Regions from separate parts of the Kocuria sp. CH-021 genome, predicted to be linked through region 2. Evidence: riboswitches for the same ligand, from Rfam matches in the RefSeq annotation. Region 2 holds a riboswitch; each other region holds the start of a gene.

Region 1 (2,191 bases), on a different contig from region 2:
GCAAGAGCTGGCTGGCGTGCCCCGACCACTGCGAGAACCTCGAGAGGTTCCTCCGCGCCCAGGGCTTCTGGAAGGACACCGTCCCGCTCGGCCAAGACGGGCCCGCCGGGCAGGACCGACCGTGAGCGACGACCGGTTCCAGCTCAGCGGGAAATGGCTCGACTTCTCTCTGTGGGCCGGCGCCGCCGCGGCGGTCTCCGTGGACCTGGCCGACTGGCAGATGGACCGCAACGACCACCCCCTCGGGTAGAGGCGGTCATTTCGCAAGGGCTTGGCAGGCGTCGCCACGGCGAGGCGGATATCTTGTTGGCGTCTCGAGCGGCCGATGCCGTTGCCCGCTCGCCCCGCCGATTGGAGGCCCCCTGTGAAGCGCACCATCACCATCACCGCCCTCGTCCTGGGGTGCGCCCTGGTCCTGCCCGGATATACCGGCAGTATCGAGGAAGCAGCAGACGAAGCATCCTCCGGATTTCCCGTTGCCGCAAACGGAATCAACGTCTTGGAGGCGGCCGTGTCGATGCCGTCTGAACACTGACCCCCGGGCGTGCTCCTAGGGCCATGCAGTCGAATCACCTGCCGGAGAACACATCGATTCCTGTCCTGCCCTTGAGCGTGCCCGTTATTCCTCTACACGCTGAAGGCATGAAGATTCGATGAAGAAATGTGCTTCGTTCGGATGGCGGATTACGGCAGACATGAGCGCGCGCTGAATTTATCCTCCGATATCCTCCGAAGCCTCCGCCCGAGAGCCTCGATCGCTTTTCTTGCCCTACGCGCGGAAACCGCCCACCGCAGCCACCGGCGGTCTCCCAGTGCTGACAGGCCGCCGCAGGCGTGCCGAGGGTGTGCATCTTCGGGCCCATCAGGGACTCTCCCCGGCCATGCCCCCGCTAACGGTGAACACACTGATGTTCCCGCCCGAAACGAAGCTCCACTGGGCCGGGAACACGTTGCTGAGCACCCTCGGCAACCAAGACGACCACCCGATCGGCGGCCGTGACCAAAACGTGACATTAGGGGGTGGGCCCTGTATTGTCCTCCTCGTGCCGAGAGCTGATCTTCTTGGCGCCCCCGTGGCACATCGCCGAGTTCTGCCGGTGCTCGGGGTTCCTGAAGAGAAATCGGTTGGCAGAAGCGGGGGAACCATTACCGGTCCCGGTGATCCGGGGCCTTGGGGTTAAGCCGTTCAGAGCGCGTGCGTTCTGCGGCCGGGTGTCTCCCACCCGCATCCGACAGCTCACCTCGTAGGCAAAGGGAGGAACTCCACCATGTCGCTTTTCAAGCTGAACGCTGCCCGCCACCGCGCCGAGACCTCGTCCCGAGCTGTGCGCACCACCACCATCGCCGCCGCCGCCGGCGCAGCGCTGGTGGGCTCCATCGCTCCGGCCCAGGCCTACGCCGAAATCCCCGCCGCCTCCGGGTCCTCCTATGCGGCTCCGGCCTCGGCGATGGCCGATCTGGCCTCCTACACCTACCAGGCCCCGGTCGCCGCGCAGCCCGCCGCCCCCGCCGACCAAGCCCCGGCCCCGCAGCAGAGCGCCGCCACCTCGAGCGTGAGCCCGCAGTCCACCGCCATCACCGAGATCGCCCCGGCCGCCGGCGGCATCGTGGGCACGGCCATGCAGGGTGTGGGCACCGGCTACGTCTGGGGCGGGACCTCCTTCGGGGCCTGGGACTGCTCCGGATTCACCGGGTGGGTCTACGCCCAGAACGGCATCGACATCCCCCGCACCAGCTCCCAGCAGATCGCCGCCGCCACCCCCACCGCCAACCCGCAGCCCGGTGACCTGGTGTCCCAGAACGGTGGCAACCACATCGGCATCTACATCGGTGGCGGCAAGATGGTCTCGGCGCTGAACCCCACCCAGGGCACCTTCGTCCACTCCGTCAACGCCATGCCCGTCGACGGGTACTACACCTACCGCTGAGCCGGACTCGCTGCTGCGGTGCCCCACGGGGTCACCGCAGCAGATCCCCGGACCGCTCTCACCCGGGGCCGGGCCGCCTCTACCTCACGCGCACCTGCTGTGCCCTTCACCTGCTGCGCCCTTCACCTGCTGCGCCCTTCACCTGCTGCGCCCTTCACCTGCTGCGGGAGTGCTTCTTTCCGAAAGCACCCCCGTCGGACATCGGTCGTTTCGGTGACACCGTCCGGGATCAGGCCTGCACTGGGGCGGTGAGTGATGCGCTG
Region 2 (2,191 bases):
CGCTCGGACTTCTCCAGGGCCAGCTCGGCCATGTCGATCGCACCCTGGTGGTGGGGGACCATCATCACGGCGAAATGGCGGTCGTGGTTCATGTTCCGCTCATCGCTCATCTGCGCGGAGGCGGGGTTGTGCGTCGGGGACGCGACCGCCGCGGTCGCCCCGGCACCGCTGAGGGCCAGCGCCAGGGCCGTCCCGGCGGCCAGGTGCTTGATCGTCGACGTCATGACGAACCTCTCTTTCGCAAGAGCCCGTGCCGGGCCTGCACATCGTGGTGTTTGCTCTGGTCAGCCTCGGGTCGAGGCGGGCCGATCCGTCCACGGTAGCCCCGCCGCAGCTGGCTTCTCCGGGTTGGGAGGGCTGGGCGGTAGATCTTCACCGAACCTTCAAGAGCGGGCCCATCAGGGGGCCGAATCGGGGTGTTCCCCGGCGGTGGCCGGGTGCAGGCATCTTCGGTTCTGGCCGGCCGGTCCCGGATGCTGGTCAGGTGGGTGCACACCCGCCGCCCGCCACGAGCGGCATTCGTGGCGGGCGGCGTGTTGGCTCAGCGGAAAGTGACGTAGCCGACCGTCGGCATGGCACTCACGCTGTGCACGAAGGTGCCCTGGGTGGGGTTCAGTGCGGAGATCATCTTGCCGCCACCGAGGTAGATCCCGATGTGGGCCCCGCCGTTCTGGACGACGAGGTCGCCAGGCTGCGGGTCGGTGGTCGGGGTGCCGGCCGCCCACTGCTGCTGGCTGGTGCGGGGGATGTCGATGCCCTGCTGGGCGTAGACCCACTGGGTGAACCCGGAGCAGTCCCAGGCGCCGAAGTCCGTGCCGCCCCAGACGTAGCCGGTGCCCACACCCTGCATCGCGGTGCCGACAATGCCGCCGGCCGCAGCGGAGGTGGCGGAGATCTCGGAAATGTCCGAGGACTGGGGGGACAGACTCGAGGTGGCCGCCCCAGCGGCCGGAGCGGCCGGCAGGCTCGCCGCCTGCACAGTGACGGGAGCCTGGGAAACGGCCGGAGCCGGGGAGGTCGCGGGGGCCGAGTAAGCGGCGCCGGACATGGCGGGGGCTTCGGCATAGGCCTGAGCCGGGGCGACGGAGCCGATCACCGCCGCGCCGACAGCGGCGGCCAGGGTCGTGGTGCGCACCAGGTGCGAGGGGGTCTGGGCGCGGTGGCGGGCAGAGCTACGCGTGAAGAAAGCCATGAATGAGGGTCCTCCTTTTGCCTACGAGGTGAGCTGTCGGGTTCGGGTGGGAGGCACCCGGCCGCCGAGCCTGCAGCTCCGGCGGCTTCACCCCAAGGTCCGGGTGCGGACCGGGTATGGTTCCCCCGCTTCTGCCAAGTCATTTCTGTGATGGGGACCCCGGCTGCCGGCAGAATTCGGCGAAGCACCCGGGGAAGCCGATGAGATCAGCCAACGGCACGCAGAGGACACTAGCGCGTAGATAACGAAAAGGTCACATTCCTTGTGGTGCCGGGAAAAGGCTTGCACCGGCCTCGCGCGGTCGCCGGGAAACCGGCCGGTAGCCCACCACGCCTGGGGCATATTCGTTCCGGCGGGGTGGCGCCGCCAGCTGTGTTTTCTCCCGGTGCCACCACTCATCGGGGCCGCCCGGGGAGGCTCTGACCTGCGGTATCGCGCCGATGAGCGCGGTGGGAGCTCGGATTCGCTGCCCCTCACTACCCGTGGAATTCTCCGGCCTGCGCCCGGTGCGGGGGAAGGTGAACCCCCGGGGGAGCTTCAGCGTCCCTCAAGGGTGTTCTCGGATTTTTTTACGGAACCGCCCAGCATGGCTTGGGGGAGTGAGCTGTTTTCTTCATGAAATCTTCATATCCAAGGGTGTCGAACAGGTGAGAAGAGCTGCTTTCTTCACGAGATCTTCAAATTCATCCGGGTCCATGTATCGGACCGGTAGATCAATGGCCCGGTGCGAGGGAAGTAATTAAGCGGGTCCTTCGCTGTCGTGGGTGAGGCCAGGATGGTCAGCGGCGGAGCCACTGGGCTGCCGGCTGCCACGTAGCTGGGCCGATCAGTATTCCGGGGCCGATTGTGGACGCCGGGCGGTGCCGTCACCGCTGCCTCGATCGTGGTCACGGGCGGTTGATCCGCGATCCCCTCGCCCCGCAGGCGTTCCTCGACAAGGCCGGCACCGGGCGGGAGCAGTGCCGACCGTGGTGACCGTGCGGATCGGCATGGCGCAGG
Region 3 (2,191 bases), on a different contig from region 2:
TCATCATGCCGTTCCTGTCCTGGTTCGAACGCCGCACCGGCCGGGAGCTGGGCTCTGCTTCTGCGGTGGCCGATTCCAAGCAGACCCTGCTGTGCACCTACCTCTCCGCCGTGCTGCTGGTAGGCCTGGTGCTCAACAGCACCCTGGGCTGGTCCTGGGCCGACCCGCTGGCTGCGCTGGTGATCGCCGCCGTGGCGGTCAAGGAGGGGCTGGAGGCCTGGCGCGGAGACGCCTGCTGCACTCCCGTTGCGGTCCTCACCGCCGAGGACGGTGCACACTGCGGTGGATGCGGTCCCAACTGCGCCCACTGAGCACGGTCGGCACGCGTCGGCGCCCCGAGACGAGGACGCCGGGGCGCACGGCTTCTCAGGAACCGAGGTAGACGGAGATCGCGGCGAACAGCGCAACTCCGCCGGTGAGCAGGATCGGTCCCGGCACGCTGGTGTCGCCTTCGTGGGCTTGGTCGGGCATCTCCTCGACCACAACGCTGGCTAACGTTCCGCCAGTCAGTGCGAGCATGGACAGAGCCCAAATTTCCGGGGCTTGATGCAGCGCGAAATATCCCAGGATGGCCGCGGGCTTCGCTCTCGATCCACCCGCCGCGCCTTTTGAAGTGGCTCCTGTCCCCACCGCTGTGTGGGCGACGACTCCCCGCGCAGCGCCCACGCACCAACAAGCCACCTCACTCAAAGCGCAGAGCGCCCCGCCTTTCTCGGGAAATTAACAGGAAAAAGCCGACAACAATTCAGGTCTTCATCAAGCCTTGACCACTTCTTTACGATCTCTATACATTCCCGAATCGGATTGTGATTGTTTCGTAATCTCCTTGTACTCTTCAGTGCGTGCCGACCACTGATCCTGTCGGCGCCCTCGTGGCACATCGCCGAGTTCTGCCGGTGCCCGGGGTTCCTGAAGAGAAATCGCTTGGCAGAAGCGGGGGAACCATTACCGGTCCCGGTGTACCGGGGCCTTGGGGTTAAGTCTCAGAGCGCGTGCGTTCTGCGACCGGGTGTCTCCCACCCGCATCCGACAGCTCACCTCGTAGGCAAAGGGAGGAATCCACCCATGTCGCTTTTCAAGCAGCACACTGCCCGTCACCGCGCCCAGACCTCCTCGCGCGCCGTGCGTACCACCACCGTCGTCGCCGCCGCCGGCGCCGCACTGGTGGGCTCCATCGCTCCGGCCCAGGCCTACGCCGAGATCCCCGCCGCCTCCGGGTCCTCCTATGCGGCTCCGGCATCGGCGACGGCCAACCTGGCCTCCTACACCACCCCGGCCCCGGTCGCCGCGCAGCCCGCCGCTCCGACCCCGGCCCCGCAGCAGAGCGCCGCCACCTCGAGCGTGAGCCCGCAGTCCACCGCCATCACCGAGATCGCCCCGGCCGCCGGCGGCATCGTGGGCACGGCCATGCAGGGCGTGGGCACCGGCTACGTCTGGGGCGGGACCTCCTTCGGGGCCTGGGACTGCTCCGGATTCACCGGCTGGGTCTACGCCCAGAACGGCATCGACATCCCCCGCACCAGCTTCCAGCAGATCGCCGCCGCCACCCCGACGTCCAACCCGCAGCCTGGTGACCTGGTGTCCCAGAACGGCGGCAACCACATCGGCATCTACATCGGTGGCGGCAAGATGGTCTCGGCGCTGAACCCGACCCAGGGCACCTTCGTCCACTCCGTCAACGCCATGCCCGTCGACGGGTACTACACCTACCGGTGAGTCTCGCCGATGTGGTGAAGGCCGGCCGGTGGGCTCATCCGTCAGGTGCGGAGTGCCCCGCCAGGATCATCGTCGATGGACCGCATGGGTGCACTCGGATGGACCGCATGGGTGCACTCCGCAGCTGTAGCCGCAGACTCGAACGATTGCCACGATCCTGTCGATGTGCACACGCCAGCGAATCGGCACACGGGGAGCAGTCCTGCGGAGAGGATCGGAGAGTGCTCATGGCCTTGCCCTGTCTTCCGCTGGACGCGGGCAGTGCTTATCCTGCTCCGCCTCGGCATTGGAGCGAGAGCCCTTAGGGTGCAGCGATGGCTCGGGGGACGGGGATGCCGCAGTGGCGGACGGCACCCCCGTCCGCCCTCACCGTATGAATACGAGCTGGACATTGCCCGATCATCAAGGGAAGCCCCTCATCTCCTTTGATACAGATTCTGCTGTACGGTTATTGGATGAGGATCTTGTCCCCGGT
Region 4 (2,191 bases), on a different contig from region 2:
AGTACGAGGTCGACGCCATCGTCTTCGCCACCGGCTTCGATGCCATGACCGGGGCCCTGAACCGGATCGACATCCGGGGCACCGAGGGGCTCGCCCTGGCCGAGAAGTGGGCCGCCGGCCCGCGGACCTACCTCGGGCTGGCCACCGCCGGGTTCCCGAACCTGTTCCTGGTCACCGGTCCCGGCAGCCCGTCGGTGCTCAGCAACATGGTGACCTCGATCGAGCAGCACGTCGACTGGATCACCGACCACATCCGCTACCTCGAGGACCAGGGCCTCGTCCGCTCCGAGGCCTCTCCCGAGGCGGAGGACGCGTGGGTGCAGCACGTCAACGACGCCGCGGACATGACCCTGTTCCCGCAGGCGAACTCCTGGTACCTGGGCGCCAACGTGCCCGGCAAGCCGCGGGTGTTCATGCCCTACGTGGGCGGGGTCGGCGCCTACCGCGCCAAGTGCGACGAGGTCGCCTCCCGACAGTACGAGGGCTTCAGCGTCGCCTGACCGGTCGAACAGCCGAACGGAGGGCTCCGGTGCTGCGGCACCGGAGCCCTCCGCATGCCGGCAGGCCGGGGCGTCGGGGCGCATCCCCTCATCGGCAGCCTGGTGCTCGCGGGATGCCAGGGAAGCGGAATCGACGTGCCACAAAGGCATTTCTTTCTTTTTGCGAATTCCTGGGACAACAATGGAAATTGCCGGAAGTGATGGTTTGCCCCGGCCCTTGAAGGGGCCGATCCCGTCGGACACCTAATGCTCTGTGGGCCTTTCCCGGCAAACGGTCGTGCCCTGCCACGGGTGGCGCCATTCGGTACTCGGCTCCAGGGCAGGGGCCTGCTTGCCCGTCGGCATGACCTTGGCAGAGCCCCAGGTCAAAACCACTTTCGTCTCGAACTGAGCCTCCCGGGGGATCCCCATGGGCACGCCTCACGGGGCCACGGCGTCCCGGCGCGGAGGTGCACAGCCGCACCAGCACTCAAGCCGAGACACGCCCGTGATCTAAACGAGACTTTCTCGTTACTTTTCGATTAGTGTTTCCTCCGTGCCGATCGCCTCATCGATCGGCATCCCCGTGCACATCGCCGAATTCTGCCGGTGCCCGGGGCCCCCCAGACACATCGCTCGGCAGAAGCGGGGGAACCAGAAACGGTCCCTTCCCCGGGACCTAGGGGTTAAGTCGCCAGGGCCCCCACCCTGCGACCGGGTGTCTCCCACCCGCATCCGACAGCTCACCTCGCAGGCAAGAGGGAGGACATCACTCATGCCCGTTTTCCAGTCCCGCACGCCCCGCCACCGCGCCCAGAGCTCGTTCCGCCTCGGGCGCACCGCCATCCTGGCGGCCGCCGGCGGCGCCCTGGCGCTCAGCAGCGTGGCCCCGGCCCAGGCCGCCCCCGCCGCAGCCCCCCAGCAGGTCCTCAGCACCCAGGCCCAGTCCGGCAAGGCCGCGACCATCGCCGCCGCGGCCAAGAACCAGCTCGGCGTGCGGCAGGACTGCACCGCCCTGGTCACCAAGGCCCTGCGCGCGGCCGGGGTCAAGCACCACGGGTGGCCGGTCTCCTACCTGAAGCTCGGCACCCGGGTCTCCGCCGCCCAGGCCCAGCCCGGTGACCTGGTCTACTACGCCAACGGCGGCATGGGCTTCGCCCACATCGCCGTGTACATCGGCGGCGGCAAGGCCGTCCACGGCGGCTGGAACGGCAACCAGACGGTCATCCAGACCGTCAACGTCGGCTCCGGCCCCGTCTACCTCCGCGTGCGCTGACCCCACGCACCTGAGCCGGGGGTGGGGGGGGGGGGGCGCCCCCCCCCCCCCCCCCCCCCCCACACCCGCATCCCATGTGGACGGCCTCTGCACGCGGAGGCACCTCGCAACGATGTCCACGGTGGGAATCCATCGGGAAACCACTCTTCCCAGGCTGATATATGAGTCGTATGCTCGGTGCGGGTCCGCCAGCGGATCGATCGCCAACTCGACGAGGAGTGGAACAGCATGCGGGAACTCGCACACCGGCTCGACCGGCTGGGCACCGAAACCGCCTTCAGCGTCGCCCAGGCCGCCGCCGCCTGGAAGGCGAAGGGGAACCGGGTGTACCCCTTCCACCTCGGTGACATCAACATCCCGACGGCCCCGCACATCATCGAGGCGATGGACCGGGCCATCGCCGACGGCTACACGGGCTACTGCCCGGGCCCGGGCA

What was found. A riboswitch is a leader RNA that binds a small molecule or an ion and turns the genes downstream of it on or off. The one in region 2 is predicted to bind cyclic di-AMP.
Region 1: it holds a riboswitch for cyclic di-AMP, as region 2 does, so the genes downstream of both, ACPYN7_RS15055 (C40 family peptidase) here and ACPYN7_RS11935 (C40 family peptidase) in region 2, are expected to answer to the same signal.
Region 3: it holds a riboswitch for cyclic di-AMP, as region 2 does, so the genes downstream of both, ACPYN7_RS15150 (C40 family peptidase) here and ACPYN7_RS11935 (C40 family peptidase) in region 2, are expected to answer to the same signal.
Region 4: it holds a riboswitch for cyclic di-AMP, as region 2 does, so the genes downstream of both, ACPYN7_RS10855 (NlpC/P60 family protein) here and ACPYN7_RS11935 (C40 family peptidase) in region 2, are expected to answer to the same signal.

What each region holds. Positions count from the first base shown of each region.
Region 1 is NZ_JBNAFK010000022.1:6,030-8,220, reverse strand. It holds gene ACPYN7_RS15070 (hypothetical protein) at 1-125, shown strand, start outside; gene ACPYN7_RS15065 (hypothetical protein) at 122-250, shown strand; gene ACPYN7_RS15060 (hypothetical protein) at 365-535, shown strand; cyclic di-AMP (ydaO/yuaA leader) riboswitch at 1,108-1,263, shown strand; gene ACPYN7_RS15055 (C40 family peptidase) at 1,269-1,928, shown strand.
Region 2 is NZ_JBNAFK010000014.1:4,358-6,548, reverse strand. It holds gene ACPYN7_RS11940 (DUF305 domain-containing protein) at 1-224, opposite strand, end outside; gene ACPYN7_RS11935 (C40 family peptidase) at 542-1,192, opposite strand; cyclic di-AMP (ydaO/yuaA leader) riboswitch at 1,199-1,367, opposite strand.
Region 3 is NZ_JBNAFK010000022.1:22,192-24,382, forward strand. It holds gene ACPYN7_RS15140 (cation transporter) at 1-311, shown strand, start outside; gene ACPYN7_RS15145 (hypothetical protein) at 367-519, opposite strand; cyclic di-AMP (ydaO/yuaA leader) riboswitch at 907-1,060, shown strand; gene ACPYN7_RS15150 (C40 family peptidase) at 1,066-1,716, shown strand; gene ACPYN7_RS15155 (ArsR/SmtB family transcription factor) at 2,172-2,191, shown strand, end outside.
Region 4 is NZ_JBNAFK010000012.1:44,532-46,722, forward strand. It holds gene ACPYN7_RS10850 (flavin-containing monooxygenase) at 1-500, shown strand, start outside; cyclic di-AMP (ydaO/yuaA leader) riboswitch at 1,064-1,249, shown strand; gene ACPYN7_RS10855 (NlpC/P60 family protein) at 1,255-1,755, shown strand; gene ACPYN7_RS10860 (pyridoxal phosphate-dependent aminotransferase) at 1,984-2,191, shown strand, end outside.